3 regions of the Bacillus sp. N5-665 genome follow, and region 3 is predicted to be linked to each of the others. Evidence: predicted binding sites of a transcription regulator. Region 3 holds the regulator's gene; each other region holds the start of a gene.
What was found. The regulator Rex, encoded in region 3, represses fermentation and respiration genes when NADH is low (regulators of the CRP and FNR family bind a similar motif). The targets are predictions, from matches to a motif close to TTGTGAAATATTTCACAA.

Region 1 (7,792 bases), 1.3 Mb from region 3:
GATATCTAAAAAGGTTGTTGGCTCATCTAATAATAAGACATTTGTACGTTGTGCTAGCGTCATTGCAATCCAGGCACGTTGTCTTTCTCCTCCTGATAAAGATTGTAAAAGACGATATTCATACCCTTCAAGATTTGTAACAGACAATGCCCAATCAACAATTTCTTCATCGTCTTTATTTAAGCCACCTCTCCATGATTTATGAGGTCCCCTTCCAAATTCGATTAATTCTTTCACTGTTAAATCTAATTGATGATCATGCATTTGTGGTAACATCGCTAATTGCTTCGCTACATCGGTACTTTTCATCGTATGAATACTTTTTCCATCTAAAATGATATCCCCTTCGCTTTGTTTAAGTAGTCTTGCCATTAAACGAAGCAAAGTAGATTTCCCTGATCCATTCGGTCCAATTAAACTAACGACCTCTCCAGCTTTAATATGTACATTCATATTTTGCATTTGAAATCTTTCAGAATGTGCGTAAAACACTTTATTAACGGAAATCACGTTGTCTTCCTCCTCTATGAATTAAATATAAGAAGAACGGACCGCCTAAGAAGGATAATAAAATACCAACAGGCAATTCAATTGGATCGAACCAACTTCGAGCTATCGCATCCGCGAAAACAAGTAATATCCCTCCGCCAAGGCATGATAATGGCAGTAAATATTTATAGTCATTTCCAACTAATAAACGTAACATATGTGGTACAACAAGACCGACAAATCCAATAAGACCAGAAACACTAACTGCAATTCCAGCTAATAGTGTACTTACTACTATTAAATAAAACCGGCTTCTCTCCACGTTATGACCTAATAATTTCGCCATTTCATCTCCAAGCATTAATACTCGAATATGCTTTATACCAAAGAAGGCTAATATAATAGCGAATATTGCATAATAAATAATCATGTTTAAATGTGCCCAACTTACACCACCAATGCCACCTGCTAACCAAGGTAACACCGATTGTACTTTGTCACTATGTAATAACATTAACGCTGACGTCGCTGCACCAATTAATGCATTGATTGATACACCTACTAAGACAATCCTTGAAGGCGGCGCCCCTTTTTGCCATGATAAAGCATAAATGACCATCGCCGTTATGAAAGCTCCTATAAACGCCCCGAGCGGTAAAAATGCCATATGCTGAGGGAATAAAATCATAATTACAATTGCTACAAGGCCTGCTCCAGATGAAACCCCGATAATACCAGGGTCTGCAAGAGGATTTCTCATAACCCCTTGCAGCAGTGCACCAGATGCTGCTAAACATGTTCCTACTATAAATCCAACGAGCACTCTCGGTATACGAAGGTCCCATACAATTCGATGAACCGTCGAACCTTCATCTTGTATCCCTGTTAGAATATCTCGTAAAGAAAAGGATAGGCTTCCTGCGAAAAGACCGTAAAAAAGACCTAAAATCGCTAATACAACTAAAGTAACTGCTATGATCCACCTTTTTTTCGCAAAAGGATGTTCCCTTTCCCTTACTACTTCACTACTTTCCATACGTATCATTTCCTTACATCTTGTATACTTTTATACATAAAGTCCATTGCTTCTGTAACTTTTGTTCCAGGATTTGATCCAAATAAGTCTGGTGGCAAAATAACTACACGATTTTGTTTTACTGCATCTAAATTTTTCCACGCTGCATTTTTCATCATTTCGCCTTCAAATGCTTTTTTAACGCTATTTGGATCTCCATGTGTAATTAAATAAATCACATCTGGATTTGCCTCAATAATACGTTCTACACTTAGCTGCGCATATTGCGGATATTCCTTCATTTCCGGAAAATCAGCTGCAATATTTTTCCCGCCTGTTTTTTCTAAAATATCGCCTGATAAAGATGTTGGTAATGCTGCTAAATAAGTACCTGGTGCTCCGTATACTAACAGTGCTTTCACATCACTCTTTTTCTCATATGTCTTCATTTGATCATTAATTTTTTGATTAAGTTCTTTTGCTTTATCTTCTTTCTTCATTATCGTTCCATATAGTTCAATATTCTTTTGAATATCTTGTACAGAATTCGCAGAAGAAATCATTACTTTCGTTCCTTGTCCTTCAACCGTTGGAACATTCTTTTGAAACCCATTGTTAGCAATAAGTACATCCGGTTTTAAACTAGCAATTTGCTCAAAATTCGGTTGATGTGCATTCCCGATTACTTGTACTTTCTTTAAATCCTCTGGAAGAGTTATTTTTGCATCCGGACGACCTACTATTTTTCCGCCTAAAGCATGAATAATATTCATGTCTCCCATACTTAATGTTGCAAAACTCTCTGGCACTTTATCGAATGTTACCTTTCTTCCTGACAGGTCGGTAACTTCGATTTTCTCTTTTCCTTTTTCTGTTTTTGTTGCAGATGCTTTTTCGTCTCCCTTTGCATTGCAACCTATTAACAAGAAAAAAATAGATAAAATCGCTGTGAATAGCGTAATAGATTTTTTCATTCTTTCACCTCTAACTGATAATGATAATCATTAACTACTATTCTACTTTAATTGATAAGGATTATCATTGTCAATATAAACCGCATACATTTTTTTCAAAAACAAAAAGCACTACAAAAAGATTCGTTCTTTTCGTAGTGCTCTATTTCATAATATTACTCACATTCATTTCCCTCTAACTGATCTCGCATCACTTTCACACGCTGAAAGAAAAAGAATGATAAACTTAAAAATATAATGGTGCTCCCCATCATAACAAAAGATTGTATTGTTTCTTTTGCTCCATTCGGAATCAATAAGCCAACCATTAACAATGTACTTACAGCGAGAAGGATTTGTCCGAACCGAGTATAATCTTCTATTTTTCCTTGTAATTCTTTCATTAAATTCTCACTCCTCTATTTCACTGTATCATATTCTATTAAACTTAAAGACCAGTAAATACAGCCATTCTGGGAGATGTTTTCCAAATGAAAAAGAGCCGCTTTATTGCGACTCTTTCATAACCATTACTCCCCTTTATATGCTTCCATATAAATTTCTTTCAACTCTGAAATGAGAGGTAATTTTGGATTAGCTGTTGTACATTGATCTTCAAAAGCTCTTTCTGCTAATAATCCAACAACCTCTTCAAATTGGTCTTTAGCAACTCCTTGTCCTGCAATACTCATATTTATATTTAAGCTTTTTCCAAGCTCAATAATTGCTTGGACGAGTGATTCCACACCTTCTGCTGTCGAGCCTGCTGGAAGCCCGAGCATTCTCGCAATATGTGCATAGCGTTCATCAGCTACAAAGTGCTCATATTTTGGGAACAACGCGTGTTTTCTTGGCTTAATAGCATTATAGCGAACTACGTGCGGCATAAGAATTGCATTGGCACGCCCATGCGGAATATGAAATTCCGGTCCAATTTTATGTGCTAAGCTGTGATTAATACCTAAGAAAGCATTTGCAAATGCCATCCCAGCGATTGCAGAAGCGTTATGCATTTTTTCTCGCGCTTCTTCGTCATTTCCATCTTTAAATGCTCTTGGTAAATATTTAAATACGAGATCAATGGCCTTTAATGCTAATCCATCTGTATAGTCATTTGCTAGAACAGACACATACGCCTCGATTGCATGCGTTAATACGTCCATCCCAGTGTCTGCTGTTACATGTGGTGGTACTGTCATTACAAACTGTGGATCAACAATTGCTACATCTGGTGTTAATTCATAATCCGCGAGCGGATACTTTATATTATTTTTCTTATCTGTAATAACCGCAAATGGTGTCACTTCTGATCCTGTTCCTGATGTTGTTGGAATGGCAACAAACTGCGCCTTACTTCCTAATTCCGGATATTTACATGTACGTTTTCTTATATCTAAAAACTTCTGTTTAATTCCATAGAATGTTGTTTCTGGGTGCTCATAGAAAAGCCACATCCCTTTCGCTGCATCCATAGCTGAACCACCACCAAGTGCGATAATTACATCTGGCTTAAAACTTCTCATCATTTCCGCACCTTTAAACACAGTTTCATCTGATGGATCTGGCTCGACCTCAAAGAAAACTTCGACTTTTACATCATTTGCATGTTTACGTAAATAATGCGTAACCGTATCTACATATCCGTGCTCAACCATTCCTGGATCCGTTACAATAAATGCACGTGAAATGTTAGGCATATTTGCTAAATATGCTGTCGCATGTTTTTCAAAATAAATTTTTGGTGGTAATTTGAACCACTGCATATTCTTTTTTCTATTTGCCAACCTTTTTATATTTAATAAATGCGTCGCTGTTACGTTTTGAGAAACTGAGTTTTTCCCATACGAGCCGCAACCAAGCGTAAGTGATGGAATAAATCCATTATATATGTCACCGATTCCACCTTGTGATGAAGGGGCGTTTACAATAAGACGGCAAGCTTTCATACGTAATCCAAATTGTTTTTGTACTTCTTTATTTGTAGAATGAATGACTGCTGAATGTCCTAAACCACCAAGGTTTAACATTTCTTCGCAATATGTAAATCCTTCTTCTAATGAATTTGCTTTTACACACGCTAATACTGGACTCAGTTTCTCACGAGATAGTGGATATGCTGCTCCGATACCTTGTATTTCAGCTACAAGCATTTTTGTATTTTCAGGCACAGTAATTCCAACTAATGCGGCAATGTACTGCGCTGATTTCCCTACAATATCACTATTTACTGCACATGTATTTTCATTAATAACTAGCTTTTCTAATTTTCTTCTCTCTTCTTCTGCTACAAAGTAACAATTGTTTGCAATCATTTCTGTTTTCACATCATCATAAATTTCCTTGTCTATAATGATTGCTTGTTCTGATGCACAAATCATACCGTTATCAAATGTTTTTGATAAAATTAAATCATTAACAGCTCGTTTTATATGCGCTGATTTCTCTATATAGCATGGTACATTACCAGGACCTACACCTAGCGCTGGTTTTCCAGTAGAATAAGCTGATTTCACCATACCTGCTCCTCCAGTTGCCAAAACAAGCGCAACACCTTCATGGTTCATTAATTGTTTTGTTGCTTCGACAGAAGGTTTTTCAATCCACTGAATACAATGTTTTGGTGCCCCCGCCTTCACCGCTGCATCATATACTGTTTTCGCCGCTGCAATGGAACAGTTTTGTGCTGAAGGATGAAATGCGAAAATAATTGGATTTCTCGTTTTTATCGCGATTAATGCTTTAAACATTGTTGTCGACGTTGGATTCGTTACTGGCGTTACCCCAGCTACTACACCGACAGGTTCTGCAATTTCTATTATTTCTTCATGAGGATCTTCGTGAATAATCCCTACTGTTTTATCTTTTTTTATGCTATGCCAAATATATTCAGTAGCAAAAATATTTTTAATACATTTATCTTCATATACACCACGACCCGTTTCTTCAACAGCCAACTTCGCAAGCGGCATATGTTGATCCACACCTGCTAATGCCATTTCGTGAACAATGTTGTCAATTTGCTCTTGTGTAAAACCTTCTAATGCTTGTAAAGCCTTTCGACCGTTATTCACTAACGTATCAATCATCTCTTTTACTTCCTGCATTTCATTTACAACTTTCTCTTTGACTACCATGTAAATTCCTCCTATTCTGCTATCGTGGACTAAATGAGACCCTATAGGTCATAATAAGTCCCGATTAGCGTAAAAAAAATAGAGTTGCTTTCCTACATGAACCTCATTGTTTGTGAAACATTTCACAAGATTGTTCGTGAGTAACATTTCATGAACTTAATATACATGAAATAATTTCATTTGTGTATGTCTTTTTTGTGAAATATTTCACAAAATGATGTGATAAAAATGCACTGCCTTATATTAGCAGTGCATTTTTATTATGCTAACGCTTGTGCTAGATCTTCAATTAAATCTTCACCGTCTTCAATACCGACAGAAATACGAATTAATGTATCTGTAATTCCTAATTCTTTGCGGCGATCTGCTGGGATTGATGCATGTGTCATTTGAGATGGGATAGAAATTAAACTTTCTACTGCCCCTAAACTTTCAGCAAGTGTAAAGTATTGTAATTTCTCAAGTACTTTATTTAATGTTTCTTCGCTATCTACATCAAATGAGATAATAGCACCAAATCCATTTGCTTGTTCTGTTGCAAGTTCATGGTTTTGATGTGACTCAAGACCTGGGTAATATACTTTATTTACTTTTGGATGATTATTTAAAAACTCGGCAATTGCGCGTGAATTCGTTTCATGCTCTTCCATTCGAATTCCTAATGTTTTTAAGCCACGAAGTAGTAAGAAGCTATCTTGTGGGCCAAGAATGCCTCCTGTTGAGTTTTGTACAAAGTGAAGGTCTTCTGCTAATTGCGGTCTATTCACAACTACTAGGCCTGCAACTACGTCACTATGACCTCCTAAATATTTCGTTGCACTATGAAGTACAATGTCTGCTCCTAAAGTAATCGGCGACTGCCAATATGGCGTCATGAATGTGTTATCGATAATTGTTAATAAATCTTTCTCTTTAGCAAGAGTAGATATTTTCTTAATATCAGTAATTTTCAATAATGGGTTCGTTGGTGTTTCCACATAAATCGCTTTCGTGTTTGGACGAATTGCTTCTACAACTTCCTCTAAGTTGGTTGTATCTACAAAGGTATGCTCAATACCGAAGCGATTTAATACTTTCGTGATAACGCGGTACGTTCCACCATACACATCATCTGTTAAAATAACGTGGTCACCTTTTGAGAACAACATAATTGTAGCTGTAATAGCTGCCATTCCTGAACCAAATGCAAAACCAGCATGACCGTTTTCTAATACTGCAATCATTTCTTCTAAAGCTGCACGTGTTGGGTTGCCTGTACGTGAATATTCATATCCTTGATGCTTACCAACTGCTTCTTGTTTGTACGTACTTGTTTGATAAATCGGTACATTTACAGATCCAGTTGAAGGTTCTCCTATGCGAATACCATGAATTAACTTTGTCTTTGCTCTCATTTTTTATTCCCATCCTTTGTATATGTCTTTACTTAAATAACGCTCACTACTATCAGGAAAAATCGTTACAATATTTGTACCTGGCGCCGCTTGCTCTGCTTCAAGTAAACTTGCATGAAATGCCGCTCCTGAAGAGCTCCCAACAAGCAGTCCTTCTTTTCGCGCTAATTCCTTTACTCGTAAAAATGCATTTCGATCAGAAATTGTATGAATTTCATCAAAATAAGATGTTTTCAAAAATGGCGGGATGAATTCAAGGCCGATCCCTTCTGTTTCATGCGAACCAGCTTTACCACCATTTAAAATGGATCCTTCTGGTTCCACAATAACCGTTTTTATATCTACATTTTTTTCTTTCAAATAAGATGCAGTCCCCATGAATGTACCACCAGTTCCTGCTCCTGCAACAAATATGTTAATCTCTCCGTTCAGTGCATCCCAAAGTTCAGGACCTAGTGTTTTGAAATAAGCACGCGGGTTTGCTTCATTCGCAAACTGACTTGGAGAGTATGAATTCGGTATTTCATTTACTAATTCTTTTGCTTTTGCAATTGCACCGGTCATTCCTTGCTCAGTTGGTGTATGCACGACCGTTGCGCCTAGCGCTTTCATTAATTCTTGTTTTTCAATACTAAATTTCTCTGGTACACAAACAATAACGCGTAAATCATGTTGTAACGCTGCAAGTGCCAGTCCAATACCAGTATTTCCAGCGGTCGGTTCAATAATTGTTCCACCCTGGGTAACAAGCCCTTTTTCTAGCGCATCTTCGATTAATTCTCTTCCTAAACGGTCCTTAACGCTTCC
Region 2 (7,792 bases), 1.8 Mb from region 3:
ATATACCCTTTTCAATTCATTTAATGGGATTAAATATTCTCCTTTTAGTTCTTCTGGTACCATATGATAAACATATTCCATAAAAACCTCCTATAAAAGATATACTTCCTACCCAAAAGCGTCTTAGATTGATAGAAAATAAATTTGTAAATCATCTATACCTTAATAATGCACTATGGATAATTTCCTGCTCAAAAAATTCTTCGTCATCAGTTCTATTATTTCCTCTATTAAATATCACTCCTATTATTCTCAAATCAGACACATAATAAGTGATTTCAATCACCACATTGTTTTTCATTTATCGCTATTCTTAATTTAGATATTACATTTAAACTTTATGGAGGCATTCATATGGAACATACATTTACTGAAACTTCAATTGTTGGTGAGATTGTTACACAATTTCCGAAAGCTAGTGATCTTTTTAAATCGTATAGAATAGATTTTTGTTGCGGTGGTAATAAGCCACTTATTGATGCAATTCATGAAAGAAATTTATCAGCTTCTGAAGTAATTACAGAGTTAAATACGCTTTATCATAATACGAAACTATTAAATGAATCTGAAATTGATTGGAAAAATGCTTCTTATCGCGAATTGATTGATTATGTAATTAATAAGCATCATCGTTATTTAAATGAAGAGTTACCGCAGTTAAGTCCATATGTGACGAAAGTATTACGTGTTCATGGAGTAAATCAGCCTCATTTAGCTCAAATTCATAAGCTATTTCATGAACTTAAAATGGAATTAGAACAGCATTTAATTAAAGAAGAAACGGAAGATTTTCCATTAATTTTAGAATTTGAACAAAATCCAACTGATGAAAACTATGCAAAGTTACGTAAAGTAGTAGATGAACTAGAAAATGAACACAATCATGCCGGAAATATTATAAAAGAACTTCGTAAAGTGACAAATGACTTTACTCCTCCAGAAGGAGCTTGCGGCACTTATCGACTTGTGTATCAACGCCTTGAAGCGCTAGAGTCTGATTTATTTGAGCATATTCATTTAGAAAATAATATTTTATTTCCACGTGCCATTACGAGAGCATAAATTAAGTGCAGGACATGAGTGTAAATACTTATGTCCTGCTTTTTCATTTTGCGAAAAATATCCACGCCCCTCTCAAACAAATCAGAATTTTAACAATTTGTGAATCATTATAGAAGTGTGATAAATATCACATCTCCCGCTTTTTTGATTTTCTATAATAGAAATATAATCCTTTGTTCAATATTTCACATAAAAAGGGGAAACGAAAATGAAAAAACGTTTAGTTATGATCGGAAATGGTATGGCTGGCATACGCTGTATGGAAGAAATATTAAAACATGATAGTGATTCATATGAGATTACTATTTTTGGAGATGAACCGCATCCAAACTACAACCGTATTATGCTCTCTCATGTTTTACAAGGCAAAACAAATATGCAAGATATCATTATGAATGAATATAGTTGGTACGAAGAAAACGAAATAACTTTATACACAAACGAAAGAGTTCAAAGTATTAACCGAGAAGAAAAAATTATCATTACAGAAAAGAATCGTACTCTTACATATGACAAGCTCATTATTGCAACAGGTTCTAGTGCTTTTATTTTACCTGTTGAAGGTTCCACTCTTCCTGGTGTAACAGGATTTCGAACTATTGAAGATACACAATTTATGATAGATACCGCTAAAGAAAAGAAAAAGGCCGTTGTCATTGGTGGCGGGTTACTCGGTTTAGAAGCCGCGAGAGGTCTAATTGACTTAGGAATGGACGTGCATGTTGTTCATTTAATGCCAAACTTAATGGAGCAACAACTAGATACGAAAGCAGCTTCTCTATTGCGTGAAGATTTAGAAGCGCAAGGCATGAAGTTTTTAATGGAAAAGAAAACTGTAAAAATTCTTGGTACAGACTATGTTGCTGGCATTCAATTTGAAGATGGTGAAGTTGTAGATTGTGATTTAATCGTAATGGCTGTCGGAATACGACCAAATACGAAAATAGCCAGAGATGCTGGTCTCATTGTCAATCGCGGCATTGTAGTCAATGACTATATGCTAACAAATGATGAAGCCATTTATGCAGTTGGCGAATGCGCAGAACATGATGGTATCGCATATGGACTTGTTGCCCCTCTTTATGAACAAGGCACAATATTAGCGAAACATATAACGAATTTACAAACGAATGGATATATGGGCAGTATCGTTGGTACGCAATTAAAAGTTGCTGGTTGTGATTTATTCTCTGCTGGCCAAATTTATGAAGATGATCAAACGAAAGCAATTTCAATCTTTGATGAATGTAAACGTTCCTATAAAAAAGTATTAATTCGTGATAATAAAGTCGTCGGTATCGTTTTATATGGTGACACAGCTGACGGTACACGCCTCTTTAGCATGTTAAAGAAAGAAGAAGATATACAAGAATATACAGCCGCTTCCCTTCTTCACAAAGCTGGTGAAGAAAGTGAACTTGACGTTGCTACAATGAGTGCAGATGACACGATTTGTGGATGTAATGGTGTTACGAAAGGTACAATCGTTCATGCCATTTTAGAGCAAGAGTTAACTACTTTTGAAGAAGTAAAAGGCTGCACGAAAGCCGCAGGATCTTGTGGTAAATGTCGTCCGCTTGTGGAACAAGTTTTATCTCATACACTCGGAGATGCTTTTGATGCTTCTGCGCAGTCTGCTGGTATGTGCGGATGTACAACTTTATCACGTGATGAAGTCGTAGCAGCCATTCACGAGAAAGGCTTAAAATCTCCAAAAGAAGTACGCAATGTTCTTGGTTTTGCACATGAAGACGGCTGTTCAAAATGTCGCCCTGCTTTAAATTACTACTTACGGATGGCGATTCCAGAAGAATATGAAGATGATAAATCATCTCGTTTCGTTAATGAAAGAATGAATGGTAACATTCAGCACGATGGTACATTTTCTGTTATTCCACGTATGTACGGAGGCGTTACAACAGCTGATGATTTAATGAAAATTGCTGAAGTTGCGAAAAAATATGACGTCCCTCTTGTGAAAATTACAGGTGCGAGTCGAATCGGCTTATATGGTGTAAAAAAACAAGATTTACCTAACGTATGGGCTGACTTACATATGACTTCGGGATATGCGTATTCAAAATCTCTTCGTAATGTAAAATCATGTGTTGGTTCTCGCTTCTGCCGTTTCGGTACGAAAGATTCATTAGGACTTGGTATGCTACTTGAACAATCATTAGAAATGGTAGATACACCACATAAAATGAAGATGGGTGTAACGGGCTGTCCTCGTAACTGTGCGGAAGTACTAACGAAAGATTTTGGCGTTGTTTGTGTCGAAAATGGATACCAACTTTATATTGGCGGAAATGGTGGTACAGAAGTACGCGAAGCTGATTTTGTAATGATTGTCCCAACTGAAGATGATGTCCTTCGCATCGCTACAGCTTACATGCAATATTATCGTGAAACTGGTATTTATGGAGAGCGTACTGCCTACTGGACAGAACGTTTAGGCTTCGATCACATAAAAGAAATACTACAAGATGCAAGTATGGTGACTACGCTAAATGAACGCTTCCAAACAGCTCGTAGCACATATACGGAAGCGTGGGGACAAGCACTAGAAACGAAGTCATTAAAAGCGATGTATGAAGTAGAAACTGTGAAATAAGGAGCTGTGATCTATATGATACAAACGAAAGAAAAAATAAAAGTTATGCGTGCGGAAGACCTTCCTATTCAAATCGGTAAAGAAGTGCAAATGAAAGGTACGTCTATCGCCCTATTCCGCCTTTCAAATGGAGATATTCGAGCTGTAGAAAATCGTTGTCCTCATAAAAACGGACCGTTAGCAGAAGGAATTGTATCTGGAGAATTCGTCTTTTGTCCACTGCATGATTGGAAAATCTCATTAATAACAGGTGAAGTTCAAAAACCTGATGACGGCTGTATCCAAACATACGAAGTAGAAGTTATTGATGGTGACATTTATATAAACATGTAATTTACGAAAGGAAGCCTCCCCCTGGCTTCCTTTTACATAAAAATAGAAGAGGTGCGATTATGAACGGATATGTATATTTAGTTGGTGCAGGACCGGGTGATGAAGGGCTTATTACAAAGAAAGCGATAGATTGTTTAAAGCGTGCAGATATCGTTTTATATGACCGTTTATTAAACCCTTTCTTTCTTAGTTATACAAAAGAAACATGTGAACTTATTTATTGCGGCAAAATGCCAAAGAATCATATTATGCGACAAGAAATGATTAACGCCCACCTCCTTCAATTCGCACAAGAAGGAAAAATCGTTGTCCGATTAAAGGGCGGAGATCCATCTATTTTTGGCCGCGTTGGTGAAGAAGCAGCAACTTTAGCAGCAGCGAACGTTCCATATGAAATCGTACCAGGTATTACATCTAGCATCGCCGCTAGTAGCTATGCAGGTATCCCCCTCACCCACCGTAACTACAGTAATAGCGTCACTTTATTAACTGGGCATGCAAAAGGCCCTTTAACCGATCATGGAAAATATAATTCATCCCACAATAGCGACACAATTGCCTACTACATGGGTATAAAAAACTTACCTACAATTTGTGAAAACTTACTACAAGCAGGAAAGAAAAAAGATACGCCAGTAGCCGTCATTGAATGGGGTACAACCGGAAAGCAGCGCGTTGTCACAGGAACACTTTCAACCATTGTTCCTATCGTCAAAAACGAGAATATTTCAAATCCATCCATGACAATTGTTGGTGATGTCGTTTCCTTACGTAATCAAATCGCTTGGAAAGAACGTAAACCATTACATGGTAAAAAAGTTTTATTTGCATCCGCAACAAATAAAACAAGTTCAATGGTGCAAAAGTTACAAGAAGCCGGTGCAGAAATATATCAAATTCCAACTTTCAAAAAGGAAGAATACACATTAACATTTGAACAAATCAATGAAATTTTTAACGTTGATCGCCTTGTTTTTTATTCAGCTGAAAGTGTAGAAATATTGATGCGATCATGTAGTAAACATCAGAAAGATATTCGTTCCTTACAGGCGAAACTGCAATATATGAACGTTGCCACTCAAGAAAAACTGATGCAATATGGGCTACTAAGTAAACAAGCAGCATTCTCTTCTGATACTACTGTTTATTTAGGCAGAAATATTAATCGGATTGCTTTTATTCAAGAGAAAATTGGTGCCGGGTCATATATGATGACTCATGCGTATACAATTGATCATCGTTTCGATGAAGTCCATTCTCGTATGCTTTCTGAATTCTCATGGGATAGTATTGTATTTGAAGGGCGTGCCTCAATTGATACATTTCTATCAGAAATAAAACGCCTTGGCTTTATCGATATTCTTACTCTTCCCTTCTCATATACCGATATTCCAACTTTACACTATGCGAAGAAAATCGGGTTTTATAACGTAGATCAACAATTACAAGACATGATTATGAAGAAAGACATGGTGGGACAATGAAAGGAATTGTATATGTTGGACACGGTAGTCGCCTGCAAGAAGGTAATGAACAATTCATTCACTTTATTCAATCTGTTATGAAAGAACGTAACGAACAGATTCAAAAAATAGCTTTCCTAGAACTAACGACACCTACCATTCAAGATGTAGTTACAGAAACGATACTAGAGGGCGCAACTGAAATAATGATTGTACCTGTTTTATTATTTGCAGCAGCTCACTATAAACGTGACATTCCTTTTGAAATAGAGCAACTACAAAAGAAATATCCACAAATAACATTTTCAGTTGTACCACCCTTTAGTACGCATCCACATATGGTGGAACTTGTAGTAAAAAGAATACGTGAAACTATGCCAATGCAAGATAGTAGTATTTTACTCGTAGGGAGAGGTAGCAGTGATCCACAGCCGATACATGAGTTACAACAAATCGGAGCAACGGTCGAACGAAAACTCAGTATGCCAGTATCGTGCTCCTTTTTAACGAAAGGAGCGCCCTCTTTTACTGCTGAGCTCAAGGCTATAACATCGACTGCCTCCCATGTTTATGTCATGCCGTACCTTCTCTTTACCGGATTGTTGCTTCAAAAAATTAAGTTGCATACGAAAAAATATGATCACGTTACGACTTGTAACTGTCTTCAGTTTGATACATATATGAAATTAACATTGTTAGAACGAATGGAGGAATGTGTGTATGTATGACATGTACCCTCTTATGTTTAATCTAAATAAAAAAGTGGTCGTGATTATTGGTGGAGGTAAAATTGCATATCGAAAAGCGTCTGGATTAAAAAATACAGGCGCTTTTGTGACCGTTGTCAGCCCAGAAATTTGCGAGGAAATGAAGGAACTACCTTTTATTACTTGGAAGCAAAAAACTTTTAGTAATGATGATATTAAAGATGCTCACCTTATTTATGCAGCTACAAATCAACATGATGTCAATATGATGGTCAAACAAGCTGCCCATGATTTTCAATGGGTTAACGTTGTAAGTGACGGTACAAAATCATCGTTTCACACACCGGGTGTCATTCGATATGATGAATATGTTGTCACTATTTCAACTTCAGGTAAAAATCCATCGTTTACAAAGCGTTTGAAGCAGGAACTAACATCTATATTTCCTAAACTTATAAAAAAGCTTTCTCGTACTCACAAATAATAATCTATTTCTTAACTAAAATAGTAATTACCTTTGGACAAACGTTTTTTAGAAGCGTTTGTTCTTTTTGTTTTGGTTCCTTTTTTGAATTAAGCCGCTTGATTATCAGGCATGGTACAATTGTAAACGACACCTAATATATCAAAGACTGTTTTCTTCTCATATCGATGGGATTTCTGTCCATCATTTACCGCCTCAAATCTATTCGTTTTTGCACGTATATTCAAAACAAAATATATGACAAATAAATAACGACAGTTACTGTAATAATGCTGAAAAGTGTTGAAAATAAAACGATTTGTGCATGTAATTCAGGCTCTATTTGATACTCCATAGCAATGGTTGATGTATTTCTTGAAGTAGGAAAAGAACTTGCAATAAATAATAATTGTGCAACAATACCATCAATGTTTAGTAGGTATATCATGGCAAGTGCTAATAATGGTCCCATCAATAATCTTCCAATTAAAGCCCATGTTATGACTCGATGGAAAAAATTAAGCTTAATGTTGGATAATTGCGCTCCTAGCAATATGAGTGCTATTGCAACAAAACTATTCGCAAGCTGATTAAGAGGTAGAAAGATATAATTAGGTATTTGAATTGTAAAAGATTGAAAGAGAACCCCTAATATGAGTGCATGAAATACAGGTAGTCTTAGAAATGATTGAATAATACTTCCGATTGTTTTTGTTGCTGATAGTAAGTTATATATCCCATATGAATAAGTTAAAAGATTCTGGAAAATGACAATAAAAATCTGAATGGAAACCCCCACTGGATTGTGACTGAAAATCAATTGACTTACTGGTAATCCATAATTACCGGAATTCATTAACGAAATGCTATTTTTTAGAGCTGCACTTTCTCCTTTTTCTAACTTTAATGTTTTTGAAATGAAATGACTTACTATCATCACACTCAGACTGTAAAGTATTAAATAGTATATTATCTGGAGCAACAAACCTGTTTCTATACTAATATCATATATATTCACAAATACAGCCGCTGGCATCAAGCAATAAGTAATAAGTGTAGATAGCTGCTTTAAGTTAAATTGGAACTTTCTTTGTAAGATTGCACCAATTAGCATCAATATTAATATTGGTAATATTACGTCTAATATAAT
Region 3 (7,792 bases):
TTAACTGCGTTTGCAAGAGTGTCGACACCGCGAAGCATCGAACGACGTGCTTCTTCACTAAATTTAATATCTTTTGCCATAATAATTGACCCCCTTGAATTTTTTAAGATTTATATAATTAACCAATAACTGCTAAAATGTCACTTTCACGTAAAATCAAGTAGTCAGTACCTTCGTATTTTACTTCAGTACCTGCATATTTTGAGAAGATGATAAGATCACCTGCAGCTACCTCTAAAGCAACACGCTCACCATTTTCAAGCACTCGACCAGTACCTACTGCAATAACTTTACCCTCTTGTGGTTTTTCTTTTGCAGTGTCTGGTAATACAATACCACTTGCTGTTTTTTCTTCTGCTTGAACAAGCTCAATTACAACGCGATCACCTAATGGCTTTAGCATGAACAATAACCTCCTCATTTTGTTATGTAAATTTTATTTATTAGCACTCAAGTCACCCGAGTGCTAACACACTTATAATAATAAATAATCTCAATTTCTTTTGCAAGTAAAAAAATCATAATTTTTTCGCAAATTAAGCTATACACTTTTCTATATAGAGTCCCTCTTCTTCTACCTTTACTATATGAATCGTTGTTTCCACTACTCGTATGTTACAATATGAAAGGACACCCTAAGTTGTTTTCGCTATACACACAACTTTCTCCTGTCTTCTATTATAATTTCAAATAAGGATTTACGAAAAAAACATAATTTAAGTGAAGTTTATATCGTAGGTAGCATACTTACATGTTATCCTACCTTATCTCATACACTAGAGTTAGAAAGGATGGTTAAACCATTTGAAAAAACAATATTGGTGGGTTATCGTTACATACATTTTAATGCAGTTATCATCCATTGCTGGATTACCACTTCTGCTGAAAACTGGACTTTATGATAACAGAGGATTTACTAGAGAAGAGAAATTTCAACTCATAACTGGCCACTGGGCAATCATTAGCTTCTTTATTGCATTATGTATCGTACTTTGGTTACTTAGAACAGATATTCGTGACAGACGTTTAGATACAATGCGCTCTACTGTTCCAGCTACGATTGGTTGGATTTTTATTGGGTTCTTCCTAGCATTTTTCTCACAAAGTATTGCCGGTATGATAGAAATGCGTGTATTAGGAATTAAACCTGGATCAGAAAATACAGCAAGACTTATGGATATCGCAAGAACGACACCTTGGTTCCTTATCGTTATCTCTATAATAGGACCTATTTTGGAAGAAATCGTATTTAGAAAAATTTTATTTGGTACACTTTATAAGAAGTTTAACTTCTTTATTGCTGCTATCATTAGTTCTCTTGTATTCGCAGCAATTCATTTTGATTTCACTCACTTATTGGTATACACTTCTATGGGACTCGTATTCGCCTTTTTATATGTAAAAACGAAGCGTATTATCGTCCCTATCGCGGCTCATGTTGCAATGAATACATTAGTTGCAGTTGCTCAAGTTTTAATGAGCAATGAACAAATTCAAGAAATGATTAAAGAAGCTGAAAAAATGCAAGGCTTTATCGGAGGATTTTTAGTATGAGGAACTCACCATTGTTCATGGCTGCATTGTACTTCCTTCTAGGATGTATCTTTACACGCTTCGCCATTACGAACGTAACAGATACAATCTGGAATATGTGGACAATACTATTTGCAGTTATGGCAACAATTGATTTTAATTTGGCACTTCGCCTTATCTTAGTTAAATTCACAAAGAAAAAACAATAATAAAACGCAGAGGTCGCTTCCTCTGCGTTTTATTGTGGATAATTCTTTAAAAAGTAAACAAGTGTTTGTAACTCTACCGCTAAATCAATATGGTGAATTCTTATATTATCTGACACATTTAAGCGCGCTGGTGTGAAATTTAAAATACCATGCACGTTCGTTTCTGCCAATCTATCTGCTACAGATTGTGCTACTGTAGCGGGTACTGTTAATATTGCCACTTGTATATCAGTTGATAAACGTTCTTCTAATTCATCTAAATGATATACAGGAATGCCCCCGATTTCTGTCCCGACTTTCTCTTCACTAACATCAAACGCCATTTCAATTTTTGTATTATTGTTTTTCGTGAAATTATAATGTAAGAAAGCGGTCCCTAAATTACCTACTCCAATAAGTGCTACACGTGTTATATCATCTTGGTCGAGTGTTTCACGGAAAAATGATAATAAATAATTTACGTTATATCCATAACCTTTTTTCCCTAACGCTCCAAAATATGAAAAATCTCTTCGAATCGTTGCGGAATCAACTTTTACCGCTTCGCTCAATTCGGCTGATGAAACACGTTGCTTACCAGAAAGAGATAAGTTTTGGATAAATCGATAGTATAGAGGCAATCGTTTGGCAGTGGCCTGTGGAATTTTTTGCTGATCCATATAACCTCTCCTCTCTTCCTATCTTTATTCATATACTTGAATCAAATACAGAAGTTTAGCACTCATGAATTTCCCTGTATAATAAAGAGAAGAAGTATTCTCTCTTTATTTTAAACTATACACTATTTTTAGTATGATTGAGAAATATAAACATGGCAAAGTTAAGAAATTATTTGAGGTGAAAACATTGATTTTATTACAAGTAAACGCGCTTACGAAATTATACGGTGCAGAAACGATTCTTGCAAACATAAAATTAGAAGTTCAAACGAAAGATCGTATCGCATTAGTCGGACGAAATGGGGCCGGAAAATCTACATTATTAAAAATAATAGCTGGTGAGCTATCTCATGATGGTGGCGAAATTATAAAACCGAAAGATGTCTCAATCGGATATTTAGCTCAAAATACCGGGTTAGAAACATCTTTAACAATTTGGGATGAAATGTTAACCGTCTTTACACACTTGCAGCAAATGGAGACAAAACTTCGAAGGCTAGAGCAAGAGATGGGAAAAGAAGAAAACTTTTCAAACGAGGCTACATATGAAAGATTATTAGCTGATTATGACCAATTGCAATTAGATTATAAAGATCAAGGTGGATATCAATATGAAGCAGATATTCGCTCGATTTTAAGTGGTCTTGGCTTCCCAGTTGAAACGCACCAGACGACGATTTCTACATTAAGTGGTGGACAAAAAACACGATTAGCTCTCGGTAAATTATTATTAACGAAACCAGACCTACTTATTTTGGACGAGCCTACAAACCATTTAGACATCGAAACATTAACATGGCTTGAACAATATTTACAAGGCTATCCTGGCGCAATACTAATCGTTTCTCATGACCGTTATTTCTTAGATAAACTCGTTACACAAGTATATGAAATTTCGAATAAAGAAAGCAGACGATTTGTTGGTAACTACAGTAAATATTTAGACTTGAAATCAGCATTATACGAGCAAGACATGAAACGTTATGAAAAACAACAAGATGAAATCGCTAAGCTTGAGGATTTCGTTCAAAAAAATATAGCTCGCGCATCTACGACAAAACGTGCTCAAAGCCGTCGTAAACAATTAGATAGAATGGAATTATTGACTAGACCTTTAGGTGATTCTAAGTCAGCATCCTTCCACTTCGATATCGAAAAACAAAGTGGAAATGATGTTTTACAAGTAAAGGATGCAACTATCGGCTATGATGATGATCCGATTATTGAACATGTAACTATGCGCTTAACTCGCGGGGATAGCGTTGCTTTAGTTGGTCCAAACGGAATTGGGAAATCCACATTATTAAAATCACTTGTGAATAAGTTACCACTATTAAATGGTGATGTTTCTTTCGGATCCAATGTATCTGTTGGTTATTATGATCAAGAACAAGCAAACTTAACATCTTCTAAGCGAGTTTTAAATGAGTTATGGGATGAATATCCACTGCAGCCCGAAAAAGAAATTCGCACGATATTAGGTAACTTCTTATTCACAGGGGATGATGTACTAAAACCAGTATCTTCTCTTAGTGGTGGACAAAAAGCTCGATTAGCTCTTGCAAAACTTATGATGCAAAAATCGAATTTATTAATTCTCGATGAACCTACGAACCATCTTGATTTAAATAGTAAAGAAATTTTGGAGAATGCTTTAATTGATTATCCAGGCACCCTTCTATTTGTTTCACATGACCGCTACTTTATTAATCGTGTAACGACGACCGTTGTTGAGTTGTCAACAGAAGGTGCACAAGAGTATTTAGGCGATTACGATTACTATGTGGAGAAGAAAAATGAAATGATTGAACGTGCAGCATTTGAACAACAAGAACAGCAAGAAAACCAAGCACCTGTTCAAAAAACTGTAGCTCAAGAAAAATTAAATTATCTCGAAGAAAAAGAGCGTAAACAATTAGAACGTCAACGCACTCGAAAAATTGAGGAGCTAGAACAAAATATTGTAGAATTTGAAGAAGAAATTGCTACGTTAGAAGATCAACTTTGCTTACCAGAAATATACGCAGATTATGAAAAGGCTAGTGAAATTACAACGAAAAAGCAAACACTACAAGAGCAACTTGATGCTTGTATGGCAGAATGGGAAGAATTACATTTATAAGAGTATGAATAAGAAGGATGTCTCATAAGTCGGGATTTTTGACTATGCGACATCCTTTTTATCTTCTAGCTGGGGTATAAACGATTCGACACGACATACCGATTTACCGACAAAGTTTGACAATGTTGGCTCGCCCCTATAATAAGGGCACATTTCAAAATGTTTTTTAGAGATATCTTTTTGCGATTTATTTCCCAAAAAAGAATACATTCAAAGGTCAGACTTCACCTACTTTATCCACAGGTTTATACACATATCCACCTTTATAAAATAAACCCCAAAATAACTTTTCCACATTATCCACAACTAACAAAAAAGTTATCAACATTTTATATACACAATAAAACCCATATTATCAACAGATAATATGGGTTTTATCCACAAGCTGTGGTTAATTTTGTGTATAACTATGCTTCAATATCTAATCCTGGATTTGCATTTAAAGCTAATGTAGCACGTTTTCCTTGTTCATATGCAATTGTACCTGCGGCTGCAATCATCGCTGCATTATCGGTACATAAAGATAGTGGAGGAATAATTAGCTCAATATTTTCTTTTGTCGCAAATTCCGCTTCCAAACGTGCGCGAAGTCCTTTATTCGCAGCTACTCCACCAGCAAGAAGCAGTTGCTTTACGTTATACGCTTCTGCTGCACGAGATGCTTTCGTTACAAGCACATCTATTACACTCGCTTGGAAACTTGCTGCTAAATCTTCCGGTGCAATTTCTATCCCGCGTTGTTTTGCGTTATGCACAGTGTTGATAACTGCTGATTTCAATCCACTGAAACTGAAATCATACGAATCAGGTTCTAGCCATGCACGAGGCAAATCGATTGTCGGTTCCCCTTCATGTGCAAGGCGATCAATGTGAGGACCACCTGGATATGGCATGGATAACGTTCGAGCTACTTTATCATATGCCTCTCCAGCTGCATCATCTCTTGTTTCACCAATCACTTCGAATGAACCATGTTCTTTCATATAAACAAGCTCCGTATGTCCACCAGATACAACAAGTGATAGTAGTGGGAATTGAACTTCTTTTACTAAACGGTTCGCATAAATGTGCCCAGCGATATGATGAACACCCACTAGAGGAATATCATGTGCAAAAGCCACTGCTTTCGCTGCATTTACCCCTATTAAAAGCGCTCCTACTAACCCAGGTCCTTCTGTTACAGCAATTGCATCAATATCATCAAATGTGATATTTGCTTCTTTTAAAGCTTCTTCTAACACAACTGTAATTTCTTCTACATGATGACGGGATGCAATCTCTGGTACAACTCCGCCAAAACGTTTATGACTTTCAATTTGTGATGCAACGACATTCGCAATAATTTCCGTTCCATTTTTAACAACTGCTACTGCTGTTTCATCACAACTTGTTTCAATACCAAGTATAATCGTATTTTTTTCCATTATATATTCACCCACATTACGAGACCATCTTCCTGATTGTCTGCATAGTATCGTTTACGAATTCCACCATTTTGAAATCCGTATTTTCTGTATAACTGTTTTGCTACTTCATTTGATACACGTACTTCAAGCGTCATCGTTTTTACCCCTAAATCTTTCGCTTCGGAAATAACTTCTTTCAATAAAGCATCCCCTAGCTTTTGACCTCTGTATTCTGGCAAAATAGCTATATTTGTTATATGTGATTCATCAATAATTATCCACAATCCACAATACCCAATTACACGACCATCTTTTTCTAGCACAACATAATGTGCATGTTCATTCGTCGTTAACTCACGGTGAAAGGCATCTGCAGTCCAAGGAGTTGAAAAAGACGCTTCTTCAATAGCTACAATTTGAGCGATATCATCGAGTTCCATCTTTCTAAATATCATATCCATCTTCTGGAGACTCCTACTTGTTTTGACTTTCTAACCACTTTGTTTCAGCTTCAGCTAAACGAAGATAACTAGGAACAAATGAATGTACATCTTGTTCTTCTTTTTGTAACCCTAAGAAAGCTAACTCACTTGGTCTTGGGTTATTTTTAGTGAAGGGAGCAAATACAGCTTGTTCGCCTAAATGTTCGATAATCGTCTCTTTGTGCAGTTTAACATCGTTACCAATAAATAAAACAGGCTTTCCTGTATCTTTTAACATTTGCAACCAGTCTACAATAAGGATGATTCGGTCTTCTTCTATAGAATTTAAATGCTCTCCTTCATATGTATATAACCCAGTATAAATTTGTCCACGTCTTCCATCGAATAAAGGACAGATCAATCCATTAAAATTAGCACCATTTGCAGCCACTACTTCTAAACTTGATACACCTACAATTGGTATTTGAAGTGACCAAGCTAATGTTTTTGCAGCTGTCACACCTATACGAACACCTGTATATGATCCAGGTCCAGCAGCTACAACGATTTTAGTTAATTCTTTCGGTTTTACACCACATTCTTTTAACAATTTCTCTACAGCTGGCATAAGACGTACAGAATGGTTTTTTGTTAAGTTTGTAATGATTTCCCCAATTACGTTTCCTTCCTCAATAAGGGATACACCCATTACGTAATTTGAAGTATCAATTGCTAGTACTTTCATCTTGTAATAGCTCCTCACATAATCTAATATATCGATCTCCAATTGGCTCGAGTACAATTTTCCTTGTATCATCTCCAGCATGGAATAAACTAATTTGTAACTTCTCATTTGGTAAAAATGCTTCTATTAAATGAGCCCATTCTACTACGGTAATTCCTTCACCGTAGAAATACTCATCAAAACCTAAGTCCTCTTCACTTTCCGCTAAGCGATACACGTCCATATGATATAGCGGCAATCTCCCTTTATATTCTTTAATAATATTAAAGGTAGGACTATTTACAACTCTTTTCACTCCAAGACCTTTTGCTAGCCCTTTTGTAAAAGTTGTCTTACCAGCCCCTAGATCTCCTTCTAAAATAATTACATCTTGTGCACCGACAAGTCCACCTAGTTTTTCTGATAATCTTTGTGTTTCCTCAGAAGAGTTTGTTGTTATTTCATATTTACTCACAGACTTCACCTACTTTACTCACAATGTTCTCTGCTCTTTATTATACAGGTTTTGAATATATAAAAAAGTCCTTAGGAGTTTTCCTAAGGATAGTTTGACTGTCTTTATTAGTTTTTTGTTAAAACAAATAAAAAAATACGAAACAACATGTTTCGTTCTTTTCTTTATATAAAATGGCGGTCCCGACCGGGGTCGAACCGGCGATCTCCTGCGTGACAGGCAGGCATGTTAACCACTACACC

Region 1: a site for Rex is predicted at 5,787-5,804, ahead of adhE (bifunctional acetaldehyde-CoA/alcohol dehydrogenase). Genes of this name have one in related genera too.
Region 2: a site for Rex is predicted at 1,236-1,253, ahead of nirB (NADPH-nitrite reductase large subunit). Genes of this name have one in related genera too.

What each region holds. Positions count from the first base shown of each region.
Region 1 is NZ_CP093325.1:1,073,038-1,080,829, reverse strand. Features, by position in the region: gene fpuC (petrobactin ABC transporter ATP-binding protein FpuC) at 1-510, opposite strand, end outside; gene MNO09_RS07955 (FecCD family ABC transporter permease) at 497-1,525, opposite strand; gene MNO09_RS07950 (ABC transporter substrate-binding protein) at 1,531-2,478, opposite strand; gene MNO09_RS07945 (YrhC family protein) at 2,634-2,861, opposite strand; gene adhE (bifunctional acetaldehyde-CoA/alcohol dehydrogenase) at 2,988-5,591, opposite strand; gene MNO09_RS07935 (bifunctional cystathionine gamma-lyase/homocysteine desulfhydrase) at 5,852-6,985, opposite strand; gene MNO09_RS07930 (O-acetylserine dependent cystathionine beta-synthase) at 6,989-7,792, opposite strand, start outside.
Region 2 is NZ_CP093325.1:3,449,786-3,457,577, forward strand. Features, by position in the region: gene MNO09_RS20235 (hypothetical protein) at 1-81, opposite strand, end outside; gene ric (iron-sulfur cluster repair di-iron protein) at 355-1,062, shown strand; gene nirB (NADPH-nitrite reductase large subunit) at 1,271-3,676, shown strand; gene nirD (nitrite reductase small subunit NirD) at 3,692-4,009, shown strand; gene MNO09_RS20255 (uroporphyrin-III C-methyltransferase) at 4,069-5,493, shown strand; gene MNO09_RS20260 (sirohydrochlorin chelatase) at 5,490-6,200, shown strand; gene MNO09_RS20265 (precorrin-2 dehydrogenase) at 6,193-6,663, shown strand; gene MNO09_RS20270 (AEC family transporter) at 6,887-7,792, opposite strand, start outside.
Region 3 is NZ_CP093325.1:5,262,389-5,270,180, forward strand. Features, by position in the region: gene groL (chaperonin GroEL) at 1-80, opposite strand, end outside; gene groES (co-chaperone GroES) at 119-403, opposite strand; gene MNO09_RS29450 (CPBP family intramembrane glutamic endopeptidase) at 805-1,554, shown strand; gene MNO09_RS29455 (YdiK family protein) at 1,551-1,742, shown strand; gene MNO09_RS29460 (redox-sensing transcriptional repressor Rex) at 1,772-2,401, opposite strand; gene MNO09_RS29465 (ABC-F family ATP-binding cassette domain-containing protein) at 2,589-4,523, shown strand; gene tsaD (tRNA (adenosine(37)-N6)-threonylcarbamoyltransferase complex transferase subunit TsaD) at 4,931-5,947, opposite strand; gene rimI (ribosomal protein S18-alanine N-acetyltransferase) at 5,947-6,390, opposite strand; gene tsaB (tRNA (adenosine(37)-N6)-threonylcarbamoyltransferase complex dimerization subunit type 1 TsaB) at 6,404-7,096, opposite strand; gene tsaE (tRNA (adenosine(37)-N6)-threonylcarbamoyltransferase complex ATPase subunit type 1 TsaE) at 7,077-7,550, opposite strand; tRNA gene MNO09_RS29490 (tRNA-Asp) at 7,725-7,792, opposite strand, start outside.